Regions from separate parts of the Erythrobacter sp. BLCC-B19 genome, predicted to be linked through region 3. Evidence: predicted binding sites of a transcription regulator. Region 3 holds the regulator's gene; each other region holds the start of a gene.

Region 1 (10,337 bases), 740 kb from region 3:
CACGGTCTGCATCGGCCCCAATGACGACATGGAGCAGCGCCGCGCCGACATCGCCGGAGCAATCGCTGCGGTCGACGCGGGCAAGGGCGTCATCATCCTCACCGATCTGTTCGGCGGCACTCCGTCGAACCTGGCCATTTCGCTGCTTGAAACAGGCCATGTCGAGGTGATCGCGGGGATCAACCTGCCGATGCTGATCCGCCTCGCAGGCGCGCGCAAGGCGATGGACGTCACCGCTGCGGTCCACGCCGCGCAGACCGCCGGACGCAACTACATCACCATCGCCAGCGAATTGCTGAGCGCCGACACCGCCCCGCCCGCACGGGCCAAGGCCTAGGAACGCCGCCGTGGGGGAGGCAAGGCAGCACGTCACCATCGTCAACCGGCGCGGCTTGCACGCGCGGGCGAGCGCGAAGTTCGTCGGCGCGGTCGCCGCGTTGCCCGATGGCGTCAAGGTGACCGTCTCCAAGGCGCCGCACAGCGCGGCGGGCGGATCGATCCTCGGGCTGATGATGCTCGGCGCGGCCAAGGGTGACACGGTCGAAGTGGCGGTCGAAGGTGACGGCGCGGACGCGGTGCTCGCCGATCTCGTCGCGCTGATCGCCGACGGCTTCGGCGAGGACTAGTGCGCCGCGGCCGGTTGGGCTAGGCGGCCTGCCATGCGCAAGCACATCACCGGCTTTTCCAACCCGACGGTCAAATACCTGCGCTCGCTGCGGGACAAGAAGCATCGCAAGCGCGCGGGCCAGTTTCTTGTCGAAGGCCTTCGCCTGCTCGAAGATGCCCGGGCTTGCGGACGCTTGCCCCGGACGCTGGTGATGGCCGAGGGGCGCGAACATCCGCTGCTTGAACGGCTTGAGGCTGACGTCATGGCAGCGGGCGGCGAGGTGATCGCGACCACGCCCGACATTCTCTCCAAGATCACCGGCAAGGAGAACGCCCAGGCCGTGGCCGGGGTGTTTGACGAGTGGGACACGGCGCTCGGCCAGCTCGACCGCAACGCTGCGCCGATCTGGCTTGCCGCGCAGGCTTTGCGCGATCCGGGCAATCTCGGCACGATGCTGCGCACCTGCGACGCGGTGGGCGCAGGCGGCCTCATCCTGATCGACGACTGCGCCGACCCCTTCAGCGCCGAGGCCGTGCGGGCGAGCATGGGCGCGGTGTTCACCGTGGGGCTGGCACAGGCGCGGTGGGAGGATTTTCTGCCGTGGCTGCGCGCGGGAGACGGCCAGCTGGTCGCGGCTTCCTTGCGCGATGCCGTGCCCTATCGTGGGGCGGCCTATACGGCGCCGTGCTTCATCCTCGTCGGCAACGAATCGCAAGGTCTGCCGGAGGATTACGAGGCGGCCTGCGATCTGCGCGTGACCATGCCGATGAAAGGCCGCGCGGATTCCCTGAATGCGGCTATGGCAGGCGCGGTGCTGGCCTATGAAGTGCTGGCAGTGCTTGAATAAGCGTTACAAAGGTGACACCGTGTCACCTTTCCTACTTGGATTTTTTCTAGACAATACAGATTGATAGAGCAAACTTGCGTCCGGACGGACAAGAAATCACGCGCGCGAAATAGTCCCTGATCGAGCCGTGAGCGGGCTTTGCCGCGAGTTCTGGGGCGGACGATGAGAAAGAGCGGCCCGCACCATGACCCTCCCGATGCCTGTAGGAAAGCGTCGCTTCACGTGTTGCCGACGCACCAGGGATCAGGCTGCATATCGAGCGGCGGATCGGCGAGGCCGGGCTGCGGGAAGCGCGCCTTGAAGGTGAAGCTCTGCGGGCACGGGCCGTAGCGGTCGAGCATCCACAGGCGCGAAAGCCCCTCGTCGATGCTGGGGCGGTGGCCTACAGGCACCCACCACAAGGCCTGATAGGCGCTTTCGAAGCGGTGAAAATACTCGCGCCGCCGCGCCATTTCCGGCGTGTGGCCCGAGCGATAGACGAACGCGAACAGGCTTTCCGCATCCTGCCATACCGACATATTGACCAGCAGCAGCGGATCGGAGGCGACGTCAAAATCGGTCGCGTTGCCGCTGTCCGATTGCAGCCGCCAGACAAAGCCGGGCGAGGCATCGGCGATGGCGTTCACCCGTTCGAGCGCGTCGAAAAAGGGCTGCACCCGCGGATCGCCTTCGGGCGCGAGCAACTTGCCGATGTTGATCTGCGCCAACTGCCAGCCACTGCCCTGCCCTCTCATCCGCCTTACTCCGCTGCGTCGCGCTTGTCGCTTTCGCTATCCTTATCAGAGGCTTCGAGCGCTGCAACATCGGTGGCATCACCATTGCCGTAACGCGGCGACACTTCGACCAGCGGAACCTCATCGCTGATTTCCCGCTTGCCAATCTGGATGTGCTTTTCGGTGAGACGGCGGGCACGGCTCATTACATTGCCCTCATAGGTCCGCGCGAAATCGTTGAAGGAATTGACCGCGCGGCCGAGGTGAACGCCGGTCTTCATCAGATCGTCTTGGGTCTTAGCGAGGCTGTCGTAGAGCGTCGCTGCGAGTTTGCCGATCTCGCGCGCCTCACGCGCCAACCCTTCCTGTTGCCAGACTTGCGCAATCGTCCGCGCGATCGCCACAAGATTGGTCGGACTTGCGAGCAGAACTTTGTTCTTGAAGGCGAAGTCCCACAGGGTTGAGTCATGTTCGAGCGCGGCGGCGATGAAATGCTCGCCCGGCACGAACATGATCACGTAGTCGGGCGCGTTCTCGAACTGCGACTGGTAGCTTTTGGTGCCGAGTGTCTGGATGTGGTTGCGCATCGAGGCGGCGTGGTTGTCCAAATGCGCCTTGCGGGCATCCTCCTCCTCGGCCTCGAAGGCATCCTGATAGGCGTTGAGTGAAACTTTCGCGTCGATCACCAGCTGCTTGTTGCCCGGCACCCGCACGATTGCATCGGGGCGCAGCCGACCTTCGTCGGTGTCGATCGATTGTTCGGTTACGAAATCGGTGTGTTCGGACAGCCCACATTGTTCGAGCACGTTGCGCAACTGCTGTTCGCCCCAGCGCCCGCGCGCCTTGGGGGCATTGCGGAGCGAGTTGCCGAGCCGGAGCGCCTCGGTGCGGACCGCTTCCTGACCGACCCGCAGCGCATCGATTTGCCCCATAAGCTGGCCGAAGGCATCAACGCGCTGCTTCTCAAGTGCCTGCACCTGTTCTTCGTAGCTCCTGAGCCGCTGATCGACCGGAGCGAGCAGGGACTTCAACCGCTCTGCACTGGTCTTCTCACTCTCTTCGAACCGCGCGTGCGCCCGTTCAAGGAACGCCTTCTGCGCCTGTTCGAGCACCCGGCTGCCTGCGTTCTCGAATTCCTTCTTGAGACTGTCCTGCGCGGCGAGCAGCGCGGCTTTCTGTTCGGCAAAGGCCTTCTCGCGTTCAGCCGATGCACTTTCCAGCGCGGCAAGCTTCTGCGCCAGAGCAGCGCGATCGGCCTCCACCGAATCGAGCCGCGCCATCAGTCCATCGGCTTGGCCAACGCGCTCCTTGAGCCCCGCCACCTCGATCCGTGCCTCGCCCAGTTCGGCAATGGCGCGGGCGAATTTCGCCTCCCCCTCAGCCCCGGCCGCCTCCGCCGCCGTCAGCCGCGCGCGCAGGTCAGCCAGCGGGCGCGAGGCGATGAACCAGCCGAGGGCAAGGCCAGCCAAAAGGGCAATGATCGAGAGAATCGCAGGGTCCATGCGGCAAGCCTACACGGAACGAATGGGGAACGCTAGGCCTGCGTCGCGCTTTCCAACACAAAAGCGGGGCCCCGGGTCAAGCCCGGGGAGACGAAGAGGAAAATGGGGAGCGCGACCACCGGCCCGTAGGGCCGCAAGGCCGACCGGCCGCCCGCAGGTGCCCGAGCCTGCAAGGCTCGGATCAGCGCCGAGGACGTGCCCGCGGAGGCGGGCACGCAAACAAATTACGCCGCGCGCCGGATCTTCTCGAGCTTCTTCAGCACCATTGCGCGCTTCAGGCGCGAGAGGTGGTCGATGAACAGGATGCCTTCGAGGTGGTCCATCTCGTGCTGCAGGCAGGTCGCCATCAGGCCTTCGAGGTGTTCCTCGTGGGTGTTGCCGTCCAAGTCCTGATAGCGCACCGTGCAGGTCGCCGGGCGGTCGACGTCGGCGTAGATCTCGGGCACCGAGAGGCAGCCTTCCTGATAGGTCGAAAGCTCTGCCGCCGGATCGAGGATCACCGGGTTGATGAAGACGCGCGGTTCCTTCTTGGTCGCCGGGTGCGTGTGCTTGTGGCCGCCGTGGCTGGTGCATTCGACCGGCTCGGCATCGGGATCGTCGGGCTGGAGATCGATCACCAGCACCCGCTTGGGCACGCCGACCTGGATTGCGGCAAGGCCGATGCCCGGGGCATCGTACATCGTCTCGAACATATCGTCGACGAGGGTGCGCAGGTCGTCATTGAACTCATGCGGTTCGACCGGGGTCGAGACGACCTTGAGCCGGGGGTCCGGCACTTCGAGGATTTCGCGGATAGCCATGCGCGCGAAGATAGGGCCGTGACCGCGGCTTATCAAGCTGTCAGGATGACGCGGATCTGATGGCAATGGAGGGGACGAGGATGCGCAAGGCGGGGATGATCGGCGTGCTGGGGCTGGGAGTGGCCGGCACGGCGCTGGTGGCGGCGGGCGAGCAGGCTGCGCCCAAGGCCTATGTCGTGGGCGAGATCGCGGTCACCAATCCCGATGGCTATGCGCAATATGTCGCCAAGGTCGGCCCGGTGATCGCCGCTTGCGGCGGGCGCTATCTGGTGCGCGGCGGGGCGAGCGAGGCCCGCGAGGGGGCGGCGCCCGAGGGTCGGATGGTGGTGATCGAATTCGCCTCGATGGCGGCGGCGCGGGCGTGCCTTGACGGGGCGGATTACAAGGCGGTGGCGGGGCTGCGCCATGCCAATGCGCGCTCGCGGATCCTGCTGGTCGAGGGCGCCGCGCCCTAACCCACCGGCCGCCGCGCGCGCAGGGCTTGGGCCAGCGTGCCCTCGTCGAGATAGTCGAGCTCGCCGCCGACCGGCAGGCCGTGGGCGAGCTGGGTGACGCGCACCGGGAAGGCATCCAGCCGCTCGGCAAGGTAGTGCGCGGTGGTCTGGCCTTCGAGGGTGGCGTTCATGGCCAGCACCACTTCGTCGATCCCGCCCGCTTCCACACGGGCGAGCAGGCTGGCGATGTTGAGGCTGTCAGGGCCGATCCCGTCGAGCGCGGAGAGCCTGCCGCCGAGCACATGATAGCGCCCGGGAAATAGCCGCGCGCGGTCGAGCGCCCAGACATCCGAGACCTCCTCCACCACGCACAGCGCGCGCCCGTCGCGGCGCGGATCGGCGCAGATGCCGCAGGGGTCGGAGGTGTCGACATTGCCGCAGATGTGACATTCGACCAGCGTCTCGGCCACGCCTGCAAGGGCTTCGAGCAGGGCGGGCAGTGCGCTCTCGCGGTGCTTGACGAGCCACAGCACCGCGCGCCGCGCGCTGCGGGGGCCAAGCCCCGGCAGACGCGCTAGCGCGGAACTCAGTGCCTCGATCTCTTGCGATGCCATGGGGTCAGAGATAGGGGCTGCGCTCGGTTACTCAAAGGCTCCGGGCACAGCTTATGCGCATCATCTTCATGGGGACGCCGGAATTCGCGGTTCCGGCCCTGCGCGCCTTGCACGCGGCGGGGCATGATGTGGTGTGCGCCTATACCCAGCCGCCGCGTCCGGCGGGGCGGGGGAAGAAGCTGATGCCCTCTCCGGTGCAGGTCGAGGCCGAGCGGTTGGGGGTGCCGGTGCGCTCGCCCGTGTCGCTGCGGGGGGCCGAGGCGCAGGCCGAATTTGCAGCGCTGGGGGCCGATGTCGCGGTCGTCGCGGCCTATGGCCTGATCCTGCCGCAGCCGGTGCTCGACGCGCCGCGCCACGGCTGCCTCAACATCCACGCCTCGCTGCTGCCGCGCTGGCGCGGGGCGGCACCGATCCACCGCGCGGTGATGGCGGGCGACGAAGAGACAGGCGTCACCATCATGCAGATGGAGGCGGGGCTCGATACCGGGCCGATGCTGCACAAGGTGCGCACGCCAGTCGGAACGAAGACAACCGGAGAGCTGTTCGAAGAGCTGGGCGCGATGGGCGCTACGGCGATGGTCGAGGTGCTGGCGGACCTCGCCGCCTTTCCGCCGGAGGTGCAGGACGAAGCCGCGGCAATCTACGCTCCCAAGATCGACAAGGCGGAAAGCAAGATCGACTGGTCACGTAGCGCAGAATCCGTGGTGCGGCATATCCATGGCCTCGCCCCCTTCCCAGGCGCATGGTTTGAACTTGGGGGGGAACGCATAAAATTGCTGCGCGCCGAAACCGCTCGCCTTCCCGGCCTCGCCTCCTACGGCGAGGGACACACCGTTGATCCCGAGCTTACCATTGCCTGCGGAACGGGTGCGATCCGCCCGATCACCATCCAGCGGGCGGGCAAGCCAGCCATGGCACGCGAAGAATTTCTGCGCGGACGGCCTGTCGCGGCTGGGACGGTGTTGAGGTGATCGCATCCCTTTCTCGTCATTCCGGCGAAGGCCGGAACCCAGCGAGGCACAAACTGCGCTTGGATCTCTGGGCGCCGGCCTGCGCCGGGGAGACGATTTGGGCATGACCCGCTTCGCCCTCACCCTCGAATTCGACGGCACGCCCTTCTTCGGCCTGCAACGCCAGTCGCATGGGCCGAGCGTGCAACAATCGGTGGAGGACGCGCTCGGGCGGATCACGGGTGAGCAGGTGGTGATGCACTCGGCAGGCCGGACCGATGCGGGGGTGCATGCGCTGGCGATGCGGAGCCACGTGGACGTAGAGAAACCCTTCGATCCCTTCCGGCTGATGGCGGCGCTGAATGCTCAACTGCGCCCCGATCCGGTCGCGGTGACGCAGTGCGAGGTGGTGCCGGACGATTGGCACGCGCGCTTTTCCTGCACCGGGCGGCGCTATCTTTATCGCATCGCCAACCGCCGCGCGCCGCTGACGCTGCTGCGCGACAAGGCATGGCACGTACCCCAGCCCTTGGACGCCGAGGCCATGCACCGCGCCGCGCAGGCGCTGGTCGGGCGGCACGACTTCACCACCTTCCGTAGCGTCCATTGCCAGGCCGCCGATCCAGTGAAGTCGCTCGACGAGCTGCGGGTCGAGAAAGTGGGCGAGGAAGTGCACATCCACGCCGCCGCGCGCTCCTTCCTGCACCATCAGGTGCGCAGCATGGTCGGCTGCCTCAAGCTGGTCGGCGCAGGCACATGGCCGGAGGCGCGCATCGCCGAGGCGCTGGCGGCGCGCGACCGCGGGGCGCTGGGCCTCAACGCACCGCCGCACGGGCTCTATTTCGTCGAAGCGACCTATCCCGATTGACCTTTCCCCTCGTCATTGCGAGGAGCCTCGCAGAGGCGACGCGGCAATCCATGTTCCGACCTTTCGGTTTTGATCGACGATCGGGCCATGGATTGCTTCCCCCGGCACAAGGCCGGGGTCGCAATGACGAGAAAAAGGGACAGGCAGGATGACCACCGGAAAGCAACTCTTCACCACCCTCACCGCCGACGGCAAGCTGACGCTGGAAGTCGCGGAAAGCCAGTTCCCCGAGCCCAAGGGCAATCAGGTGCTGGTGAAGATGGAGGCCGCCCCGATCAACCCCTCTGATCTGGCAATCCTGACCTCTGCGGCCGATTTCGAAACCGCCGAATACGCCCCCGGCAAGGTCGTCGCGACCATGCCCGAGCCGTTCCTGACCGGCAGCAAGGCGCGCCACGGCCAGCGCCTGCCTGCGGGCAACGAGGGCGCGGGCACGGTGATCGCCACGGGTGACAGCGACATGGCCAAGGCGCTGATGGGTCAGCGCGTCGCCTGCGTGCCGGGCAACGCCTTCAGCCAATATGCCATCGCCGACGCCATGATGTGCCTGCCCTTGGGCGAGCATTCCAGCGAAGTTGGCGCCTCCAGCTTCGTCAACCCGATGACCGCGCTGGGCTTTGTCGAGACCGCGAAGATGGAGGGGCATTCCGCCATCGTCCACCTCGCCGCCGCTTCGAACCTCGGCCAGATGCTCAACCGCATCTGCATCGAGGACGGGATGAAGCTGGTCAACATCGTGCGCAAGGACGAGCACGTCGAACTCCTGAAGTCGCAGGGCGCGCAGTATGTCGTGAACTCCTCGGCCCCCACCTACATGGCCGACCTGCGCGCCGCGATCGCGGAGACCGGCGCCTTCCTCGGCTTCGACCCGATCGGCGGCGGGCAGGCCTCGGACGGCGTGCTGAAGGCGATGGAGCAGGTTGCCGTCAGCCAGATGACCGAATTCTCGCGCTATGGTTCGAACCAGCAGAAGAAGATGTACATCTACGGCCGCCTCGATCTCCAGAATCCGACGATCCTGACCGCCTCCTATGGCCTCCAGTGGTGCGTGGCGGGCTGGCTGCTGACCCCCTTCCTCGCCCGCGCGGGCATGGAAACCGTGGTGCGGATGCGCCAGCGCGTGCAGGCAGGCCTCACCACCACCTTCGCCTCGCATTACAAGGCCAAGGTGACGCTGGAGGGGATGCTGGAGAAGGACGCGATCCTCGACTACCGCCAGATGAAGACGGGCGAGAAGTATCTGGTCACCCCCTGGGGCTAGGCCTTTCAAGGGGCGCGGTTCCGGCCGCGGGATGGCCCTCGGTGATCGCTGCCACCACGGCACCGGCCAGCGCGCTGCGCCCCACTACCTCCGTCGCGATGCCGGTCATGACGAGCGCGCCCAAGCCCCATGCCCAGGCGGGATGGGCCCGCCCGCTCCGGCGCTTGTCGCGGATCATTCCGGCCAGCGGAAACAGCAGGATGACGAGCGACGAGGCAAGGCTCATCACCGCGAACAGCACCGGCACCGGCATCCACCGGTTGACCGGCGTCACGAGCAGCGCCGCCATGCCGCAGATCATCAGGCGGCGGTGCCAGTCGGTGCGTCGCCGCATGGCGACCGCCGCGCCGGTCAGAATGACGAAGCCGACCAGCGCCATCATGTTCATCACCAGAAAATAGGCCGGTGTCCACATGGGCGGAGTGGTGCCCAGCTGCATCACCCGCACGATGGTGGCCGTTCCCGAAGCAAGGATCGCCGGCACATAGGCGAGCGCAATCCAGCCAAGACGGCGATGGAGAGCCTGCGAACCGCGGGTTGCCAGAACAACCTGCAGGGTGAAAAATCCGACCCACCCCATGAACACGAAAGCATGGAGGTGGACGGGCCAGGGTGCGGCGAAACTCGTGACACCCTGTAGCCAGAGATTGAGAAAGCCGCCGATCACCACAACGACCATCACCGCCGCGGTGCCGAGGAAGAATCCCTCGTCACCCGTCGCGACGCGCGCCTTGCCCACCGATTCCCCGCTCATAGTCCAGCCCCCCCCCGGTCCGCGACTGCCAATACTATCGCATGGGCGATCGGCCGCAAGCAGTCCGGTCCGGGGATTGGCAGGTCAGCCCGGTGCCCGGCAGGCGCGCGTCGAGCACCGCCGCTCGCCCTCACCCGTCAAACGCCGCCTGAACCGCCGCTGCTTCGGTAATCCCGGTCGCGATCAGCACCATCAGCAGCATCCGCGCGCGGGCCGGGCCGAGGGCGCGCGCGGCGACCAGCCCGAGGGCATCGTCGTCGACCTCGACATTGCGGTCGACCAGCCCCTCGTCGACGCGGCTGGCGCGGACCACTGGCACGCCGCTCGCAGCCGCGCGGGCGAGGGCTTCCAGCACTTGCGCAGGCGCATTGCCCTGCCCCATGCCCGCGAGCACGATACCCCGCGCGCCGATGCCGAGCAGCGCCTCGACCGGCTTGGCGTCCATCCCCGCCCCGGCCGTGAGGATCGCCACGCGCGGAAGCTCTGTCGGGAAGGGATAGCGCGCGCGCTCCCCGACCCGGTGCGCGGGGCCGAACCAGTCGAGGCTTGCCGGGGTGACGCGGGCGAGCGGCCCGCGCGGGAAGGTGCGGAAGGCGTCAATGGCGCTGGTCGCGGCTTTGCGCGCATCGCGCACGGCCAGCACCGCGTCGCCCATCACCAGCATCACACCCCGCCCCGCCGCTTGCACGTCGCTCGCCACCTTCACCGCATTGGCGAAGTTGCGCATCCCGTCTGCGCCCACGGCATCGGCGGGCCGCATCGCGCCGACGAGGATCACGGGCTTGGTGGTGGGGAGCGTGAGATCAAGCAGGAAGCCGGTCTCCTCCGCCGTATCGGTGCCGTGGGTGATGATGACGGCGTCGATCGCGGGATCGTCCATCGCCCCGATGCACGCCGCATGGAGCGCCTGCCACTCGGCAAAACCGATGTCCTGCGAGCCGATCCGGGCGATCTCCTGCGGCACCAGTTCCGCCGCCAGCCCGAGCG
Region 2 (10,337 bases), 380 kb from region 3:
CGTCGTGCTGACGATGGACGAACCCGTGCTCGCCCAGCGCCTGGTGGGCAAGCTGCGCCGCGACTACCCCGATCTCCTGATTGTCGCCCGCGCACGCGATCCGGATCATGCCGCCGCAATGTACCGCGCCGGTGCCAGCCATGCCGTGCCCGAGACACTGGAAGCCTCGCTCCAGCTATCGGAAGCCGTACTGGTCGACATCGGCGTGGCAATGGGCCCGGTGATCGCCTCGATCCACGCCAAGCGTGACGAGTTCCGCGAACAGCTGGAGCGCGAGGGCGGGCTCAGCGAAAAGCCGTTGCTCAAGACCAGCAGCTTGCGGGAACGCGAAGCCTGATTTTCACGCGGGGCGAAAGGGCCAAGCCTTCCGGCTTCACCCCGCCAGCACCGCCTTGACCACCGCCAGCGCTTCGGCTGCCTTGCTGCCGTCCGGCCCGCCGCCCTGCGCCATGTCGGGCCGCCCGCCGCCACCCTTGCCGCCGAGCGCCTCGACCCCTGCGCGCACCAGATCGACCGCGCTGAACCGCGCCGTCAGATCATCGGTCACCGCGGCCGCGATGCTCGCCTTGCCATCATTGACCGCGATCACCGCCGCAACACCGCTGCCCATGCGCTGCTTGGCCGCATCAAGCAGGGGGCGCAGTTCCTTGGGATCGAGCCCCTCGAGCACCTGACCGGAGAAGGTCACGCCCGCGACGGTCTCGTCGGCACTGGCCGCGCTGCCAGATCCGCCGCCGCCGAGCGCAAGCGCCTTCTTGGCCTCGGCCAGTTCCTTTTCGAGCCGCTTCCTTTCATCGAGCAGCGCGGCGAGCCTTGCAGGGACTTCCTCGGGAGTGGCGCGGATCACGCTGGCTGCGGACTTCAACGCCTCTTCGCGCGCGACCAGCCACTGGCGCGCGCCCTCGCCGGTCATCGCCTCGATCCGGCGCACGCCCGAGGACACCGCGCTTTCCGAGACGATGCGGAACACGCCGATGTCACCCGTGGCGCGCACATGGGTGCCGCCGCACAGCTCGACCGAATAGTTGCGCCCTTCCTTGCCCGAACGGCCCATGGAAAGCACGCGCACTTCATCGCCATACTTTTCGCCGAACAGCGCCAATGCGCCAGCGGCGACGGCATCGTCGGGTGTCATCAGGCGGGTGCTGACGGCCTCGTTGGCGCGGATTTCGGCGTTCACTTCAGCTTCGATCGCGGCGATATCCTCCGCGGTGAGGGCCACAGGGTGGGAGAAATCGAACCGCAAGCGATCCTCGGCGACCATGCTGCCCTTCTGCGTCACGTGGCCGCCCAGGCGGTTGCGCAGCGCGGCGTGGACGAGGTGGGTGGCCGAATGGTTGGCGCGGATGCGGTCGCGGCGCTCGGCATCGACCTTCAGTTCAACCGTGTCGCCGACCGTGACTTCGCCTGCCTCGATACGCACCTGATGGGCGTGGAGACGCCCCAAAGGCTTCGACGTATCCGTGACTTGCGCGCGCAGGCCGGCAAGGCTGGCGATGGTGCCCGCATCACCTGTCTGGCCGCCGCTTTCGCCATAGAACGGCGTCTGGTTGGTGAGGATCACGACCTCGTCACCTGCCGCAGCGCTGGCGACTTCGGCCCCGCCCTTGACGATGGCGACAACCTTCCCCTCGCCGCTGGTTGAGGCATAGCCGGTGAATTCGGTCGCCCCTTCCCGCTCGGCGATGTCGAACCAGACTTCGCCGGACGCGGCATCACCGCTGCCCTTCCAGGCGGCGCGGGCGGCGGCCTTCTGGCGCGCCATCGCGGCATCGAAGCCGGCCTTGTCGACCCCGATCCCGCGCACGCGCAGGGCATCTTCGGTGAGGTCATAGGGGAAGCCGTAAGTGTCGTAGAGGCGGAAGGCGACTTCGCCATCAAGCTCGCCGCCGCTCGCCAGATCGCCGGTTGCTTCGTCGAGCAATTTCAGACCCTTGTCGAGCGTGCGGCGGAACTGGGTCTCCTCGCGCTCCAGCACTTCGGCGATCAGCGCCTGCCCGCGCTGGAGCTCGGGATAGGCCTGCCCCATCTCGGTCACGAGCGCCGGGACGAGGCGATGCATCAGCGGCTCGGACGCGCCGAGCAGGTGGGCGTGGCGCATGGCGCGGCGCATGATGCGCCGGAGGACGTAGCCTCGACCTTCGTTGGAGGGGAGGACGCCGTCGGCCATCAGGAAGCTGGTCGAACGCAGGTGATCGGCGATGACGCGGTGCGAGGCAGCGGACTCGCCCGCGGCGGCGACGCCGGTGAGGCTTTCGCTTGCGGCGATCAGCGCCTTGAAGGTGTCGGTGTCGTAGTTGTCGTGCACGCCCTGAAGCACGGCGGCGACGCGCTCGATTCCCATGCCGGTGTCGATCGAGGGCTTGGGCAAGTCGCGGCGCGTGCCATCAACCTGCTGTTCGTATTGCATAAACACGAGGTTCCAGATCTCGACAAAGCGATCCCCGTCCTCGTCCGGGCTGCCCGGAGGGCCGCCGAAGATGTGCTCGCCGTGATCGTAGAAGATTTCCGAGCACGGGCCGCAGGGGCCGGTATCGCCCATCGACCAGAAGTTGTCATTGGTCGGGATCCGGATGATCCGGCTGTCCGGCAGACCCGCGATCTTGGCCCAAAGTGCGGCGGCCTCGTCGTCTGTATGATATACGGTGACGGTGAGGCGGTCCTTGGGCAGACCCCATTCCTTGGTCAGCAGCGTCCATGCATGGGTGATCGCCTCTTCCTTGAAGTAGTCGCCAAAGGAAAAATTCCCAAGCATTTCAAAGAATGTATGGTGCCGCGCGGTGTAGCCGACATTGTCGAGGTCATTGTGCTTGCCGCCCGCACGGACGCATTTCTGCGAGGAGGCCGCGCGCGGGGACGCCGGGGTTTCCAGCCCGGTGAACACGTTCTTGAACGGCACCATCCCCGCGTTGACGAACATCAGCGTCGGATCGTTGTAGGGAACGAGCGGTGCGCTCGGCGTGGGCGTGTGCCCGTTCCTACCGAAGTAGTCGAGGAAGGAGCGGCGGATTTCGTTGGTCGACGTCATGGCCGTGCAGTTAGGCAAACCGCAGGGATTTCGCAATGGATCGCGCAATTTCGCGGTTTACGCGGCGACACGCCGCGACAAGGCGTCGCAACAGTTGCGCAAACGCCGACAACAGCGGTGATGAAAGGGGTTCCGGCCGCAAGCACCGCGCAAACCGAAAAGCCGGCGCGCGCTTCCGGGGAGGAGCACACGCCGGCGTTCCGGGTGTCCGGGCGCGGATCTGGCAGCCAGCGCGCGGGACACGCGCTGGCCTCACGCCCGCTTGGGGATCAGTCTTCCGAGTCCGCGTCCGGCCCGGTCATCATTTCCCCGGCAACCTGATCGGTGCGGCTGCGGATCGCAGCTTCCAACCGGTCGCAAACTTCAGGATTGTCCTTGAGGTAGTTCTTGGCGTTTTCACGCCCCTGCCCGATGCGGATCGAATCGTACGAGAACCAGCTCCCCGATTTCTCGACCAGGCCCGCCTTCACCCCAAGGTCGAGGATTTCGCCGATCTTGGAGATGCCTTCGCCATACATGATGTCGAATTCGACCTGCTTGAACGGCGGGGCGACCTTGTTCTTGACCACCTTCACGCGGGTGGTGTTGCCGGTGATCTCGTCGCGTTCCTTGATCTGGCCGGTGCGGCGGATGTCGAGACGCACCGAAGCATAGAACTTGAGCGCATTGCCGCCGGTGGTGGTTTCCGGGTTGCCGTACATCACCCCGATCTTCATGCGCAGCTGGTTGATGAAGATCACCATGCAGCGCGAGCGGCTGATCGAGCCGGTCAGCTTGCGCAGGCTCTGGCTCATCAGGCGCGCCTGAAGGCCGACGTGCGAATCGCCCATCTCGCCTTCGATTTCCGCGCGCGGCACCAGCGCCGCGACCGAATCGACCACCAGCACGTCGATCGCGTTCGAGCGCACCAGCGTATCGGTGATTTCGAGCGCCTGTTCGCCGGTATCGGGCTGCGAGACGATCAGCTCGTCAATGTCGACGCCGAGCTTCTTGGCATAGACCGGATCAAGCGCGTGTTCGGCATCGACGAAAGCCGCGGTGCCGCCCATCTTCTGCGCTTCGGCAATGACGTGCAGCGCGAGCGTGGTCTTGCCCGAGCTTTCCGGGCCATAAACTTCAATCACCCGGCCACGCGGCAGGCCGCCGATGCCAAGGGCAATATCCAGCCCCAGCGATCCGGTCGAAATGGCTTCGACCTGCATCGCTTCCTTCGAGCCCAGCTTCATCGCCGAACCCTTGCCGAATGCACGATCAATCTGCGCGAGCGCGGCTTCGAGAGCCTTCTGACGGTCCACGGCCTTCTTGTCCTCTTCCACCAATTTCAATTGGGTAGCCATCGCACGCGCTCCTTCGCTTGCCTAGGGGCCATGCGGAGTTTTCCGCCGCCCGTGACAGCTATGTATCGCGTTTGTTCTCATGGAACAAGTAGGGAACGAAAATTTTTTCCGCCGCGCCGCCCGCGCGCGTCCTACTCGCCCTGCCCGTCGCGCGCCTTCCAGTCGAAGCTGGTGGTGGCGTTGGCCGGAACACTCACCTCGACCGTCTGCCAGCCGTTCTTCATCTCGACCTTGTGACGCGGGAAGCGGATCTCGTAGTCGCCCGCCCAGCCCAGTTGCAGGCGCACGCGCACGGGGTGCGGGTTGGCGTTGGTCAGCACCGCACGCATCGGTGCCCATTTCGACAGATCCGAGGCGCGTCCGTCACGGGTGTAATTGCCGCAATGGCTGAAGACCTGCGCGCTCGTCGCCAGCCCCAGTTCCACATCCTGCCCGCGCGCGTAGTCGCGCAAGGTGGTTTGCGCTGCGACCTGCGGGCCGCGCGCCGTGGGCTCATAGACCGTCAGCGCGCCCTGGGGGAGCGCGATGCCGAGGCCCTGCTTGTCCTCGTTCTTGGTCACCAGCAGCAGATTGGCGGGGGTGGGATCGTCCAGCTCGGGGTCGATCACATCGTCCGCATCGCACTGCGCCAGATAGAGATAGCGCGCCTTGACTGTGTCCTTGTTGAGGAAGGCGACCTGCTTCATCCCCTTGGCCGATACATCGACCCGGTCTGGCACGCGGAACAGCTTGAGGTCACCCAGGTCTTCCTCGTCGGCGGTGACGACCGAGATGGGCATGGCGGCTTCATAGGACGCCTCGCGCCGCATCGCGGTGACGATGATCGTGTCGTCCATCATCGCCGGCGCATAGGCCATCGGCGGGGGTGGCGGCGCCGGGTAGAGAATTGGCACCGGCGGAGGCGGCACATCCGAGGTGGTGCCGAGCGGGTAGCAGGTGAGATAGAGCCCCTCGGCCACCGGCGGATCGGCGAGGCTCTGATAGTCGCTCTCGACATTCAATTCGCCCGCGACGATCTGGAGCCGGGCCGCATCGAAGTTCTGGCCATTGTCGTTGACCAGCGTGAGCCAGCTCAAGAGGCCCATCTCGAAGGTCTCGCCGCTCTGCTTTTCGGTGAGGTTGGCGACGTAGTTGGCCTGCCAGTCGAAGCCCCAGGCGAGGTAGGTGAGAGTCACGTCATAGGTGCCGCCCTCGGCCGAGCGGGTGTCGACCGAGAACACCGGCTGGGCGGACAATCCGGCGGGCACGCGGTTATAGCTGAGGGTTTCGGGGAGGCCCGAACACCGCACCGCCTCGAACCCCTGCCCGGTCTGGAGCACCAGCCCGCCATCGGCGCGGGTGCGCACCACAGCGCTTTCGCTCACCTGCTGGCCGGTCGCGGGATTGGTGCGGGTGATGGTGACGCGGTTGCCCAATGACCCGTCAACCAGCGCGGCGGGCGAGAGCAGCGCGGCGTTGCGGTTCTTTTCGATCGTGCCGCCGGGCAGGCCCGTGACGATCGCGGAGACGCCGATCATCCCCTCGGCCACGCCTTCGAAGCGGATGGTCGATTCGCCCCTGGGCAGAGTGACGCGCCGGGTCTCGGAGATCATCGCGAGGCCTTGCGGATCGTCACGCTCCAGCGCCTCGTCCGGGTCGCGGTCGGGGTTGCGGTAGATGGTGACGGCAAGATCGGTCGGCGCGGAGGCGTCCACCACCTCGCGCGCCCAGGCAGGCGCTGCGACCACCGCCGCGCCCGCCAGCCAGATTGCGGCCCGCCGCATCGCCCCGCGCCTTAGTAGCGGGTTTCGTAGGTGACGCGGAACACCCGCTCGCCCTCGGCCGGCACGGCGACCTTGTAGCGGCGCGTGTCGTAGTTCAGCTGCTCGCCCTTGATGTCTTCGGACGGGATGCGGAAATCGTCGGCCCACCAGCTGCGATTGAGGCCGGTCTGGGTGAGTTCGACCTCGACCGGCGTCTTCTTGGCGTTGGTGACGGTGTAGCGCATGACGGTGCGGTAATAGGTCTTGGGGCGTTCAAGCGTGATGGTGCGGCTCTGCGCGCCATCGGTGATGCGGAAGCGCTCGGTCTTGACCCATTCGTCGGAGGTGATCGTCTCGCGCTTTTCGACCTCGGCCTTGACCGTGATGTCGAAGGCGTCGCCCGTCACCAGCGAGAGCTCGCTGCCCATCGGGGTGTGGCCGATGCTATTCTCGCCGATGAATTGCGGGGTGCCCTGGCTGTCACGCTGGTAGAAGCGCACCGTGCCCGCGGGGAGCGCGTCGCCGAGCCCCTGATCCTTCGAGGAGGAAAAGGCGATGCGGCTCTGCACGTTCTGGGGCTGCTCGTCGTTCTGCTGCCAGTAGACGCCGCGCGAATAGATCTTCTTCGCGGGCACGGATTGCACGTCGAGGAAGCTCACCTGCTTGGTCTGGGCATTGGCGACCGTGGTGCGGCCGGTGATGGGGTAGAGGTAGAAATCGCCCAGCCGCTCGCGCGAGGCGGCCTCGGTGCCGGCGCGGGTCATGCCGCGCTCGCCAAACCCGCGCGGGCCGCCGCCGCCATTGGGGTTGCCCGCGACCAGCACCGTATCGGCATTGTGGAAGGTGGTGCCGGTGTTGTTGGTCAGCGTCACCCAGCCCTGCATGTCGATGGTGCCGCCCGCCTCGTTATAGAGCGCGACATAATCCGCGCTCCAGCCGAGACCGTCGGTGAGATAGCGCAAGTTGACCGGGCGGGTGCCGGCACGCGTGCTGTCGAGATTGACCGAGAGCGTGGGCCGCGCGCGCAGGCCCGGAGGCACGCGGTCGAAGATCACGCGCACCGGCAGGCCATCGTCGCGCAGCACCTCGATCCGGTCGCCGATCTGGAGCACCGTGCCGCCCGCGACCGAGAGCACCTTGGCCCGCTCGCGCGTTTCGGCGCCGGTCGCCGGGTTGGTGCGCAGCAGCGTCACCATCTGGCCGACCGCCTTCTCCATCAGCTTGCCGGGGGTGAGCAGGTCGTAATCGAAGTTCTGTTCGATGATGGTGGTATCGGCGGCCGCGAAGCTCAATGTTTCGGGCTGGATCTGCGCCGAGACATCGGGAAATTCGACACGGGTCTTGCCCTGCGCGATGGGCAACTGGCGCACGTCCTGCACCAGCGCGAGATCATTGTTGTAGATCGTCAGCGACACATCGCCCTGCGCGGTCGCATCGGGATCGGGCACGCCTTGCGCAATAGCCATGGGCGCGAAAGCCCCCGCGGCCAGAAGCGCCGCCGCCGAAAGCCCGCAAGCGGCCGAAATTGCGCGAAGTGCCATAGCCATGTCCCCTCAAGTCCTCTGGGACACGAGATGAACGATCCGGCGGCTTTATCCAAGGTGAACAGCGCGAATTTCGGGGGAAGTCACGCCCCTTGCGCCGTCTATCCCTGACGCGACCCTTCAAGCGCGCGCGCCTCGCGCAGCACCGCGCCGACCTTGTCGCCGATCGCCGCGACGCTGAAAGGCTTGGCGATGAAGTGCATATCGGGAATGTCGATGTCGCGGCGCAGCTGTTCCTCGGCATAGCCCGACATGAACAACACCGGCAGGCGCGGATGGCGCGCGCGGATCGCGCGAACCATGGCAGGCCCGTCCATCCCCGGCATCACCACGTCGCTGACGACGATGTCGAATTCGGTCGTGCCCTCCTCGATCGCGGCGAGCCCCTCCTCGCCATTGGCGCAGGCCGTGACCGTGTAGCCGGCCCGCGACAAGGCGCGCTCGGCGACGGTGCGGACCATGTCCTCGTCCTCCACCAGCAGCACCTTGCCCCCCGCCGACCAGTCCGAGGAGACCAGTTCGGGCACGGGCCGCTTGCGCGGTGCCTCGCCGCGGTGGACGGGGAAATAGACCGTGAAGCGCGCACCCACCGGATGGCCGGTCTTGTCGGCAATGTTGTCGGCGAAGATGAACCCGCCCGATTGCTTGACGATCCCGTAAGCGGTCGAGAGGCCAAGGCCGGTGCCCTTGCCCTGTTCCTTGGTGGTGAAGAACGGCTCGAACAGCTTGGGCAGCACGTGCGGCGGAATCCCGCCGCCGGTGTCCTGCACGATCAGCACGGTATAGTCCGCCGCCGGCAAGACCTCGGAACCAAGCTGGATCACCTGCTTGGCCTGAAGCGTGCGGGTGTAAAGCGAGATCCGCCCCCGCCCGTCCCCGCGCGACTGGATCGCATCGCGGGCGTTGACGGCGAGGTTCATGATCACCTGTTCCAGCTGCTGCGGATCGGCGCGCACCGGGCCGAGATTGCGGTCATGCTGGACGTAATAGGTGATCTTCTCGCCCAGCAGCCGCTTGATCAGCGGGCTGACCTCGCTGACGACGTCGGGCAGCTGGATGATCTCGGGCCGCAGCGTCTGCTGGCGCGAGAAGGCGAGCAATTGCCGGGTCAGCGCGGCGGCGCGGTTGGAATTGGCGCGGATCTGCTGGATGTCGTCATAATCGCTGTCGCCCGGAATATGGCGCAGCAGCATCAGATCGCAGGTGCCGATGATCGCGGTCAGCACATTGTTGAAATCATGCGCGACCCCGCCCGCGAGCTGGCCGACGGCCTGCATCTTGGTCGCCTGCGCCACCTGCCGCCGCAGCTGATTCTCCTGGCTGGTATCCGCCAGCGAAAGCAGCACCGCCGCCTCGCCCAGCCCCCGCACGCCCGCAAGGCCAAGGCTGACCGGCTCTTCCGGCGAATTGGTCAGCCGCACCGCGACATCGCCGCTGGTCGAAGGCCCGCGCCCGTGGCGGCGCACCGCATCGGACAGCGCGGCCTTGTCCTCGCGCACCACCAGATCGGTCGGGAAGGCGGGCAGCCCCCGCCCCTCGCGCCCGACAGAGCGCAGGAAAGCATCATTGCCGAACAGGAAGCGCCCGTCGCGGTCGGTCATGGCGAGGCCCAGCGGCAATTGCGCCAAGAGCGCGTCAAGCTGCGCCACCCCGGCCTGCGCCGCGCCGTCAAAGCCGCTGCCGATGCCCACGCCCGAATCGATCAGCAGCATCAGCGAGGTCGCCTCGTCCGGCCCGGCGGCGGTGACGCGCTCCTCCGGGTCGACCAGCGGCACATCGACCAATGTCTGCGGTGTGCCGCCCCGCCCTTCGCGGGCGAAGAAGATCCGGTCACGCTCGTCCGAACGCAGGAAGCTGACGAAATCCTGCCCCACCAAAGTCGCGCGTTCATCGCCTGCCGCGCGCTCTGCGAAGCCCGAACTGACCGCGCGGATCACGCCGTCCGCTGTGGTGATCGCGGTCTCGATCCCTGCCCGGCTGAGCATCTTGCCGAACGGCCCTGCCAGATCGAGCGCGCCCAGATCAGCCCCGGCGCGGGCGCGGGCGGTGGGCTTCAGCCGCCAGATCAGGTGATCCTCGCCCCGCCCGGCGCGGGTGGCGGTGACCTGCCAGCTCGTTTCGTCCTCGGCTTCGACCTCGTCCAGCGCCGCCGTGCCATCGCGCCAGGCATGGCGGGCGAGCAGCGTGACAGCCTCAAGCGCCGCACGCCCCATCGGCAGCGCCGGGGGCGCGGCATTGGCACCGAAGCTGTCGAGATAGAAGCGGTTGGCGCAGACCATGCGGTTGGCGCGGTCGGTGATCGCGATGGCCTCGCCCGGACGCTCGATTGCAGCGACGGTGACGCTCCAGTCGGGCGCGGGCGGCGCTTCGCCCAAAGGCGCGATCCGCACCCGGTCAAGCAGCACCACCCCGCCCAGCAGCACGGCCGAAGCCAGCACGAAGGCCAGTGCGACCAGCCCGCTGCCGGTGGCGAAATAGAGCACCCCGGCGCTCCCCACCAGCGCACCGCCCAGCATCGCCAGCAGCTGGGCGGGCGGCGCTTCGGCGGCGACAGGAGGGGAGTGATCGGGGCCGGTGCGGCGGGACAAGAGAAGCGCTCCTCGGGTGAAAGGGTCGGGCGCAAGGCTGCGCGCCGGAAGCGCTTCCCTACTGCGCTCCGAGCCGCTGGTCGAGCCGCGCTTCCATC
Region 3 (10,337 bases):
AGCTGGCTGAAGTGGTTCCGGGCAAGGAATTCGTGATCTTCGAAGTCGCCAAGGTCGAGGAAGCCGCTGCACCGCCGCTCGCGCAGGTGCGCGATGCCGCCATCGTGGCATGGAAGCGTGCGCAGGGCGCGGTGCTCGCCAAGCAGGCCGCCGAGCGGATCACCGCCAAGGTGCGCGCCGGAACGCCGCTTGCCGCCGCGCTCGCCGCTGAGAACAAGACCGGGTTCGAGCGCGAACCGATCGACCTCACCCGCCGCCAGCTGCTCGAACGCGGCCGCGGCAACCTGCCGCCGCCGCTGGTGCTGCTGTTCTCGATGGCCGAAAGGACCGTCAAGACGCTCGAAGGGCCGCGCGATCTCGGCTGGTATGTCGTGGCGCTGGAAGACATCAGCACGCTTCCGATCGAGAAGGAGCCCGAGCTGGTTGCCCAGACCCGCCAGCAGTTGGGCGCCGCGCTGGGCGAGGAATATCGCCAGCAGGCCGCCTCTGCGATGCGCAAGGAGCTTGGCGTGACCCGCAACGATCCGGCGATCGCCGCGGTGCGCAAGCAGCTCTCCGGCGATCAGTGAGCCGGGGTGTGACGCGTCCGTGAGTAACCCAGAACCCGGCCTCCTGCCCGAAAACGCCGCCGCTGCCATTGCTGCCTTGCGCGAAGGCAAGCCTGCGCTGGTGTGGCGCCGCATCATCGCCGACAGCGACACGCCGGTGGGCGCGGCGCGGCGGCTGATCGTGCCGGGACGCGGCGACTTCCTGCTTGAAAGCGTCGAGGGCGGCGAGGTGCGCGGGCGCTACAGCCTGCTTGGGCTCGACCCTGATCTGGTGTTCCGCGCCAAGGGAGCGGACGCCGCGATGAACCGCGACTGGAAGCTCGCGCCCGAGGCTTTCACCCCGCTCCCCGGCAATGCGCTGGCCGAATTGCGCGCGCTCGCCGCCGCCTGCCGCATCGAGCCGATGCCCGAAGGCCTGCCGCCGGCGCTCGCGTGCCTGGTGGGCTATTTCGGCTATGAGACCATCGGTCTTGTCGAAACCCTGCCGCGCGCCGCACCGAGCAGCCTCGACCTACCCGATATGCTGTTCGTGCGGCCGACGGTCATTCTGGTGTTCGACCGCCTGACCGACGCGCTGTTCGCGATCGCGCCCTTGTGGGAAGCCTCCGATCCCGAGGCCGCCGTCACGCGCGCGGGCGAGCGGATTGACGCAACGCTGAGCCAGCTCGGAACGGCGATGCCCGCAGACAGCACGTCCGAATTGCCCGCAAGCCTGCCCGACCTCGCCCCCGTCATCGCGCCCGATGACTACAAGGCGATGGCGCTGGCGGCGAAGGAATACATCGTCGCGGGCGACATCTTTCAGGTGGTGCTGGCGCAGCGCTTCACCTGCCCCTTCCCCCTCCCTCCGCTGGCACTCTACCGCGCGCTGCGGCGGGTGAACCCATCGCCCTTCCTCTATTTCCTCGACTTGCCGGGCTTTGCGCTGGTTGGCTCCAGCCCTGAAATTCTGGTGCGGGTGCGGGATGACGAAGTGACGATCCGCCCCATCGCCGGCACCCGCCCGCGCGGAGCCACGCGCGAGGCGGACGAGGCCAACGAGGCAAGCCTGCTGGCCGATCCCAAGGAACGCGCCGAGCATCTGATGCTGCTCGATCTGGGGCGCAATGATGTCGGCCGGGTGGCGGCGGCAGGGACGGTCGAGGTCACCGACAGCTTCACCATCGAGCGTTACAGCCACGTCATGCACATCGTCAGCAATGTGGTGGGGCGGCTCGACCCTTCGAAGGATGCGCTCGACGCGCTGTTTGCGGGCTTCCCGGCGGGCACCGTCTCGGGCGCGCCCAAGATCCGCGCCTGCGAGATCATCGCCCAGCTGGAGCCCGAAACGCGCGGGGCCTATGCCGGGGGCGTGGGCTATTTCGCGCCCGATGGCAGCCTCGATTCCTGCATCGTCCTGCGCACCGCCGTGGTCAAAGACGGGGTGATGCACGTGCAGGCGGGCGCAGGGATCGTCGCTGATTCCGACCCCGATTACGAACTCGCCGAATGTCGCGCCAAGTCGGGCGCTCTCATCGCCGCCGCGCGCGAGGCGGTGCGCGTGGCGGGCGAGCCGGGGTATGGCCAATGAAGCGCGCCGCGTTGATCCTTGCAGGCCTGCTGGCGCTGACTGCTTGTTCCGAACAGCCCGAAGGCGAAGCGCTGGTTACCACCAGGCTGGACGGATCGCAGGAGGAAGACCCCGCCCCTGCCCCCACGGCCACCGCGCCTGCTGGCCCCTCGGCCTGCAAGTCGGTGACGTTTGAACAGGTGCCGCTCACCGTCTGCACCGCCGATCCGGCCGAGCACTCCATCCAGATGGCAAACCTCGGGGCCGACAAGCAGCCCTTCGGCTCGCTTTCCGCCTTCGCCGCCAGCGTCGATCCCGCCGCCATCGCCTTTGCCGTCAATGGCGGGATGTATGGCGATGATCTGAAGCCCATCGGCTACTTCGTCCAGAAGGGCGAGCGGCTGAAGGAGCTGAACCGCGCCGCGGGTGAGGGCAATTTCTACATGAAGCCCAACGGGGTGTTCTTCGGCACGGGGAGCAAGTGGCGCGTGCTGGGCAGCAACACCTTCTTCGAGACGGTGGGGGATCGTCCCGATTTCGGCACGCAATCGGGCCCGCTGCTGCTGATTGATGGCAAGCTCCACCCCGAAATTCAGGACGACGGCCCCTCGAGGGCGATCCGCAACGGCGTGGGCGTGGACGCGAGCGGCAAGGCGCATTTCGTGATCTCGGGCGCGCCGATCAGCTTCGGCCAGCTGGCGCGCTTCTATCGCGACGAGCTGAAGGTCGCGACCGCGCTCTATCTCGATGGGCAGGTGTCGAGCCTGTGGGACCCGGCCACCGCCCGGATGGACAAGGGCCGCGTGGGGCCGATCATCTTGGTGAGCAAGCGCGCGGCAAAGGCGGCTCCGACGGCAGAGCCATCGGCAGAGGCAGAGGCAGAGGCACAATGATCCTCGTCATCGACAATTACGACAGCTTCACCTTCAACCTCGTCCATTACCTGATGGAGTTGGGGGCCGAAGTGCGCGTCGAGCGCAATGATGCGCTGACCGCGTCGGAGGCGTTGCGGACCAATGCGGCGGGGTTCCTGATTTCGCCCGGCCCCTGCACGCCCAATGAGGCGGGGATCAGCCTCGATCTGGTCGCGGCCTGTGCCGATGCGGGCAAGCCCTTGATGGGCGTGTGTCTCGGCCATCAGGCCATCGGCCAGCATTTCGGCGGGACGGTGCAGCGCGGGGGGCTGATGCATGGCAAGACCTCGCCGGTGACGCATGACGGGACGGGGGTGTTCGAAGGGCTCCCCTCGCCCTTCATCGCCACGCGCTATCACAGCCTTGAGGTGGTGAATGTGCCGCCGGAGCTGGTCGCCAATGCCCATGCCGAAACGCCCGGCAGCGATCACCCCAGCGTGATGGGCTTCCGCCACGCCAGCCTCCCGATCCATTCGGTCCAGTTCCACCCCGAAAGCATCGCCACCGAGCATGGCCATGCGCTGCTCGCCAACTTCGTGAAGCTGTGCGGTCTCGATCCGGTGCTGCCCGCAAGGCTTTCGGCATGAGCGCCCTGCCCGATATCACCGCACCCCTGTCCGAGGCCGAGGCCGAGGCGGCGTTCGGCGTGCTGCTCGATGGCGCGCCGACCGAGGACGAAATCGCGCAGTTCCTCGTCGCCCTCTCCGCGCGCGGTGAGACGGCGGACGAGATCGCGGGCGCGGCGCGGGCGCTGCGGGCGCGGCTGATCCCGATTGATGCCCCCGAAGGCGCAATCGACGTCTGCGGCACGGGGGGCGACGGGCACCACACCCTCAATGTCTCCACCGCCGTCAGCCTGGTGGTCGCGGCCTGCGGGGTGCCGGTCGCCAAGCATGGCAACCGTGCGGCATCTTCGAAAGCAGGCGCTGCGGACACACTGGAAGCGCTCGGGCTGGACATGGACGCGGCGGGACGAACCGCCGAAAAGACCCTCGCGGAAATCGGCATCTGCTTCCTGTTCGCCAGAAACCACCACCCGGCAATGGCGCGGATCCAGCCCATCCGGGTGCGGATCGGCCAGCGCACGATCTTCAACCTGATGGGCCCACTCTCCAACCCGGCAGGCGTCACCAGCCAGCTGATCGGCATTGCGCGGCCTGCCTATGTGCCGATCTATGCGGGCGCATTGGCGCGGCTCGGCACCGGCAAGTCGCTGATCGTTTCGGGCGACGAGGGGCTCGACGAGTTGAGCCTCGCAGGCGGCAACGAGGTCGCGGTGGTGACCGGCCATGCCTTCACCATGGAGCGGGTCGATGCGGGCGCGGCGGGCCTCCCCCATGCGCCGATCGAAGCGATCCGGGGCGATGATGCCAAGCACAACGCGGCGGCATTGAAGGCGCTGCTGATGGGCACCCCTGGCCCCTACCGCGACGCGGTGCTGTTCAACGCGGCGGGCGCGCTGCTGGTCGCCGGGCGCGGCGCGGACTGGCGCGAGCGGGCCGCGATGGCGGCCGAAGCGCTTGATTCAGGCGCGGCACTGGCGCTCCTGGAGAAATGGATCGCGCTCGCCAAATAACCCATTCCCGTTCGCCCTGAGCTTGTCGAAGGGCTGTCCTTCCCCTTATCTGCCGCTTGAAGACGAAGAACGGTGCTTCGACAGGCTCAGCACGAACGGTTTTTGAATTGAACAAGCTCGAAGAAATCTGCGCCAACAAGGCTCTCGAAGTCGCCGCCCGCAAGGCCGCGACCACCCCCGCCGCGCTCGCCGGGGCTGCTGCCGCGCAGAGCGCCCCGCGCGGGTTCGAGGCTGCCCTGCGCTCCCGCGCCGCCAGCGGCTATGCCCTGATCGCCGAGATCAAGAAGGCCAGCCCCTCCAAGGGCCTGATCCGCGCCGATTTCCACCCCGCCGCCCATGCTGCCGCCTATGAAGCAGGCGGTGCCGCGTGCCTCTCCGTCCTCACCGACGCGCCCTATTTTCAGGGGCACGAGGATTACCTCATCGCCGCCCGCGCCGCCTGCGCACTGCCGGTGCTGCGCAAGGACTTCATGGTCGATCCCTGGCAATGCCTCGAAGCCCGCGCCATCGGGGCCGATGCGATCCTGATCATCGTCGCCGCCCTCTCCGACGCGCAGATGGCCGAGATCGAAGCCGCCGCGCGCGAACAGGGCATGGACGTGCTGGTCGAAGTCCATGACGAGGCCGAGCTCGAACGCGCCGCCGCCACGCTCCAATCGCGCCTGATCGGGGTCAACAATCGCGACCTCAAGACCTTCACCACCTCGCTCGCCGTCACCGAAAGGCTCGCCCCGCTGATGCCGCCCGGCACGCTGATCGTGGGCGAGAGCGGGATCAACACCCATGCCGATTGCCAGCGCCTCGAAGCCGCAGGCGTGCGCAGCTTCCTTGTGGGCGAAAGCCTGATGCGGGCTGACGATATTGCGAGTGCCACCCGAACGCTGCTCGGCGCACAAGCGGCGGCATGAGCAAACTCACCCACCTCGATGCCAGCGGCGCGGCCCACATGGTCGATGTCGGCGGCAAGCCCGCCACGGCGCGGCGCGCGGTCGCCTCGGGGCGGATCACCATGTCGGCCGAGGCGCTCGAAGCGATCCGCGCAGGCAATGCCCCCAAGGGCGATGTCCTCGGCACCGCGCGCATCGCCGGGATCATGGCCGCCAAACGCACCGGCGAGCTGATCCCGCTGTGCCACCCGCTCGGGCTCGAAGCCGTCAATATCGAGTTCGCCTATGAGGAAAGCGCGATCCGCGCCACCGCCACAGCCTCGCTGACCGGCAAGACCGGCGTGGAAATGGAAGCGATGACAGCCGCTTCCATCGCACTCCTCACAATCTATGACATGGCCAAGGCGATCGACAAGGGCATGGTGATCTCCGAAGTCCGCCTGATCGCCAAGACCGGCGGCAAGTCCGGCGACTGGAGCGCGCAGCCTTGAGCGCGCCGCTGGCGCTCGAAGACGCGCAGGCCCGCCTGCTTGCCCTCGCGCCGCAGCCGGCCCATGAAACCGTGCCGGTCGATACCGCGTCAGGTCGGTGCATCGCGCAGGACATCCGCGCCGCCCGCACCCAGCCCGCGGCCGATCTGTCAGCGATGGATGGCTATGCACTCGCGCCGGGCGCAGGCCCGTGGCGCTTGGTGGGTGAAAGCCGCGCCGGATCACCCTTCCGCGAGGTTCTGTCGGACAATCAGTGCGTGCGGATCTCGACCGGCGCGATCGTGCCGCCGGGGGCCGACCGGGTGCTGCTCCAGGAAGATGCCCGCGATGAGGCCGGGATCATCACGGCAACCGAAGTTCCGCCGCCAGGGCGGCACATCCGTGCGCGGGGGTTCGATTTTCACGCGGGCGACCTGCTGCTGACGCGCGGCACCCGGCTGACCCCGGCCCGTCTCGCGCTAGTGCTGGCCGCCGGGCATGGCTCGATCGAGGTCGCGGCCCGGGTCAAGGTTGCGGTGATGGATTCGGGGGACGAACTTGCCCGCGATCCGGCTGACTGCCTGCCGCACCAGATCCCCGCCAGCAATGCGGCCATGATCGCAGCGATGCTCGCCCCGCTCGGCTGCGAGGTCACCCGCATTGGCCCGGTGCCCGATGATCGCGCCGCGCTCGCCGAGGCGCTGGCCTTGGCCGAGGGGGCCGATATCCTCATCACATCGGGCGGCGCATCGGTGGGCGATCACGATCTCATCAAGCCCGCGCTGGCGGACTGGGGGGCCGAAATCGCCTTCTGGAAGATCGCGATCAAACCGGGCAAGCCGCTGCTGGTGGCCACACGCCAGAGTGCCAAGGGCTCGCAAGTCATCCTTGGGCTGCCGGGCAATCCGGTATCGAGCTTTGTCACCGCGTTCCTTTTCGCGCTTCCGCTGGTGCGCGCCAGCATGGGCGATCCCGCGCCCTTGCCGCGCGCCGTGATCATGGCGGCAGCCGAGGATCTCCCCGCGGTCGGCCCAAGGCGCGAATTCCTGCGGGCCCTCATCAGAGGCGAGAGCGTGCGCCTTGCCGGATCGCAGGATTCCTCGGCGCTGTCGGCGCTGGCTGCTGCTGACGCGCTGATCGACCGTCCCGCCCACGCCCCGATGCTGGCCGCCGGCTCGCCCGTTCCGGTGTTCCAGCTCCGAAATGGCTGATTTGCGCGGTTTTGCCGTCGGGCGCGCTTGACTCGGGTAATTTAGTTTCCTAATTGTTCCTTGTTCGTTCACCTTAATGGCGGACGACAAGTGCAATCAACGCACCTGTTTCGGGGTGCCTCTTGGCGCACGCAAGGGATTGGCACGGCGCCTCCAGCATGGGGGCGTTGTGGGTGCGACCACAGGAGTTTGACCAATGCTGACCGCAAAACAGCGCGAGCTGATCGTCTTCATCCAGCAGCGGCTGGAAGAAACCGGGATCTCGCCGAGTTTCGAGGAAATGAAGGAAGCGCTCGATCTGAAGAGCAAGTCGGGCGTGCACCGGCTGATCTCCGCGCTGGAAGAACGCGGCTTCCTGCGCCGCCTGCCCAACCGGGCGCGCGCGCTCGAAGTGATCCGTGAACCGGGCGATACCACCCCGTCGCGGCCTGCGCCTGCGGGGGACAATGTCGTGGCGATGCCTGCTCCGGCAGCGCGCGCGCCTGAAGCGGCCAATGACGTGATCGAACTGCCGCTCCACGGCCGGATCGCGGCGGGTGCCCCGATTGAGGCGCTGGAAGGCCAGTCGACCCTGCCGGTGCCTGCTGCGCTGCTTGGCCCGGGTGAACATTACGCGCTCGAAGTCTCGGGCGATTCGATGGTCGAGGCCGGGATTTTCGACGGCGATTTCGCCCTGGTGCGGCGGACCAACACCGCGCGCGACGGCGAGATCGTGGTGGCACTGGTGCGCGGCGAGGAAGCGACGCTCAAGTACCTGCGGCGCGAAGGCGGCAAGGTGCGGCTCGATCCGGCCAATGCGGCCTATGATCCGCAGTTCTATGCCCCCGGCGAAGTCGAGGTGCAGGGCAAGCTGGCCGGATTGCTGCGGCGCTACCACTGACGACAGGCGGGCCGGAAGGCAGGGCGCGAGCCCTGCGCTTCCGGCCTGATCGGTCTGGCTGACGTGTTGGATTGTGGCGGCGGCCCCTGCACCGCATCGTTTGTGCCCGCCTGCCCTGCTCCTGTCGGCGCATCGCAGGTTTTTGTCACGGTGTCGCAGGGTTTTGCCGCATCATCGCAGCTTTCCGGATACTCCGCTCTGGCGGCAGGGCGCGTGTTGCCGGTGGCTGCCACCAGCCATGCTCTCCCTGGCTCGCGGCAACCGTGGTGATGCTTTGCGCTTCCAGATCAACCGCAAGCCCGCCTGATCGTTCGAGCATCCGCCGGTCGGCCTTGAACCAGCGCGGGCGGCAGGATCGAGGCAGAAAGCGTTCCGAAACAACGATGTCTGCCTCGGCGCAGGCCGCCGCCAGAGCGCGCTCCTCCACCTGCGCCCGCCCCCGTCCGAGCAGCAAGGACCAGTCCCGCCCGCCACGCCGCAGCGTGATGGCACAGAAGGCCGAGGAGCAACGCGCTCCGGGCCATTCGGCCAGCGGTACAGGCTCCGCGGCAACGCCTGCCAGTTCCATCAGATTGTCGCGGGTATAGGCCGAGCGGCTGTCGCGCAGCGCCAGAAGGCGGGTCTCTCCATCAGGCCCGGCAAGCGTGATCCCCGCCTGCTGCCCGTCGCCCGCCACCAGCAGATCGGGGATCGGGGTCGCCCAGACGAGCAGGCTCGCCAGACCGACGGGCAGTAACCCTGCAAGCCGCACCCGCCCGCGCCACAGCGCAAGCCACAGGCCACCGGCTGCGAACAGCGCCACCGTCACCCCGCTGATCTGCGGCATCAATGTGACCGCGCCAGCCTGCCCCGCCGTCAGGTGCGCGATCCCGAGCAAGAGCGCGAGCGAGCGTTCCACCAGCCACCACACAGGCCAGCCCAACCCCACCGCATCAAGCAGCAAACCCAGCGCAATCAATGGCATGGAGACAAATGTCACCAAGGGAATCGCGATCACATTGGCAAAGGCACCGTAAATGCCAGCGCGGTGGAAATGGAACAGCACGATCGGCATCAGCGCCAGTTCGATGACAACGCCGGTGACGAACAGCATCACGACCCGCCGGCCGATGCTGGCCCACCACGGCTCCTCGCGCGGGGCCAGAAAGGCGCGCACCGGGGCGCTGTTCGAGAGCGCGACGATGGCCAGCACCGCGGCAAAGCTCATCTGGAAGCTGGGCCCGATCGCACTCTCGGGCCATAGCAGCAGCACAAAACCAGCGGCGACAGCGACCATCCGCAAGGACAGCGCCTCACGCCCGGCGACCAGCGCGCCCAGCACCAGCAAGGCCGCAACGCAGCTGCGCACCGTCGGCACCTCGGCCCCGGTGAGAAGCGTGTAACCGATCCCCGCGAGCGCCCCGGCGCCCGCCGCCGCCACCGGCAGCCGCACCCGCAAGGCCAACCCCGGCCACAGCGCCAGCAGCCGCAAGGCCAGCACATATGCCGCCGCGATCACCGCGCTGACGTGAAGACCGCTGATCGAGAGCAAGTGCGTCAGGCCGGAATCGCGCATCGCCACTTCATCCGCAGGCGCAATCCCGCCCCTGTCGCCGCTCGCAAAGGCCGCCGCAATCGCTCCGGGCGAGCCAGGCACCTGTGCGCGAACATGGGCGGCCAGCGCGCGCTGGAGGCTCGCCAGACCGCCGCTCTCGGGCGCGGGATGGAGCAAGGTGAGTGGGCCGATCATTGTTCCGGTCGCCGCAAGCCCCTTGAACCATGCCGCGCGGGCAAAATCGTAGCTGCCGGGCAGCATCGGCGGCGCCGGCGGCATCAGCCGTGCACGCAGCCGCACCACCGCGCCCTCGGCCAGTCCGGCCGGAAGCCCGTTCTCACCAAAGGTGGCAAGCGGGACATTGACCCGCACCTTGCGCGCGATCGCGGCCTCGGGCCCATCGCCGATCCCGCGCACTGCCAGCGTCAGGCGCAGTCGCCCCTCGGCGGGTTGATCCTCGCGTTCAAGCACGCGCCCGTCGATGATCTGCACGAGGGGCGCAGCGACCGGCGGCGCGCCGACAATCGCCGAGCGCGCCCAGACGACCGCAATCCCCAAGGCGAACACCAGGCCGCAGGCAAAAACAGCAAGGCGCAGATTGGCCCGCGTCTCATCGGCTGCACCTCCCGGCGGCCAGAGCACCAGAGCAGCAAGCGCGGTGCCCGCACTGCCCGCCAGCGCAGCGCACCATTGCCACATCTGCGGCAAGCTGAACCAGCACACGATCCCGCCAGCAAACAGCACCGCCAGCCATGGTGCCCGGTCGAA

The links. Region 3 encodes LexA, which represses DNA repair genes until DNA is damaged. Its sites were predicted from a motif close to GTTCCNCNCTTGTTCT; they were not measured.
Region 1: a site for LexA is predicted at 3,685-3,700, ahead of PS060_RS10645 (DNA recombination protein RmuC). Genes of this name have one in related genera too.
Region 2: a site for LexA is predicted at 4,447-4,462, ahead of recA (recombinase RecA). Genes of this name have one in related genera too.

Annotation. Positions count from the first base shown of each region.
Region 1 is NZ_CP117516.1:2,301,061-2,311,397, reverse strand. It holds gene PS060_RS10665 (PTS sugar transporter subunit IIA) at 1-337, shown strand, start outside; gene PS060_RS10660 (HPr family phosphocarrier protein) at 348-626, shown strand; gene PS060_RS10655 (TrmH family RNA methyltransferase) at 660-1,454, shown strand; gene PS060_RS10650 (DUF3291 domain-containing protein) at 1,673-2,188, opposite strand; gene PS060_RS10645 (DNA recombination protein RmuC) at 2,194-3,669, opposite strand; gene PS060_RS10640 (peptide deformylase) at 3,894-4,469, opposite strand; gene PS060_RS10635 (DUF1330 domain-containing protein) at 4,550-4,924, shown strand; gene recR (recombination mediator RecR) at 4,921-5,517, opposite strand; gene fmt (methionyl-tRNA formyltransferase) at 5,571-6,488, shown strand; gene truA (tRNA pseudouridine(38-40) synthase TruA) at 6,592-7,335, shown strand; gene PS060_RS10615 (zinc-binding dehydrogenase) at 7,484-8,596, shown strand; gene PS060_RS10610 (hypothetical protein) at 8,580-9,350, opposite strand; gene PS060_RS10605 (asparaginase) at 9,481-10,337, opposite strand, start outside.
Region 2 is NZ_CP117516.1:2,661,114-2,671,450, reverse strand. It holds gene PS060_RS12450 (cation:proton antiporter domain-containing protein) at 1-337, shown strand, start outside; gene alaS (alanine--tRNA ligase) at 374-3,028, opposite strand; gene recA (recombinase RecA) at 3,298-4,365, opposite strand; gene PS060_RS12435 (DUF4139 domain-containing protein) at 4,497-6,128, opposite strand; gene PS060_RS12430 (DUF4139 domain-containing protein) at 6,140-7,648, opposite strand; gene PS060_RS12425 (response regulator) at 7,753-10,167, opposite strand; gene PS060_RS12420 (DUF2062 domain-containing protein) at 10,298-10,337, opposite strand, start outside.
Region 3 is NZ_CP117516.1:3,040,033-3,050,369, forward strand. It holds gene PS060_RS14305 (peptidylprolyl isomerase) at 1-569, shown strand, start outside; gene PS060_RS14310 (anthranilate synthase component I family protein) at 589-2,118, shown strand; gene PS060_RS14315 (phosphodiester glycosidase family protein) at 2,115-2,990, shown strand; gene PS060_RS14320 (anthranilate synthase component II) at 2,987-3,598, shown strand; gene trpD (anthranilate phosphoribosyltransferase) at 3,595-4,587, shown strand; gene trpC (indole-3-glycerol phosphate synthase TrpC) at 4,695-5,495, shown strand; gene moaC (cyclic pyranopterin monophosphate synthase MoaC) at 5,492-5,965, shown strand; gene PS060_RS14340 (molybdopterin molybdotransferase MoeA) at 5,962-7,155, shown strand; gene lexA (transcriptional repressor LexA) at 7,352-8,035, shown strand; gene PS060_RS14350 (ComEC/Rec2 family competence protein) at 8,181-10,337, opposite strand, start outside.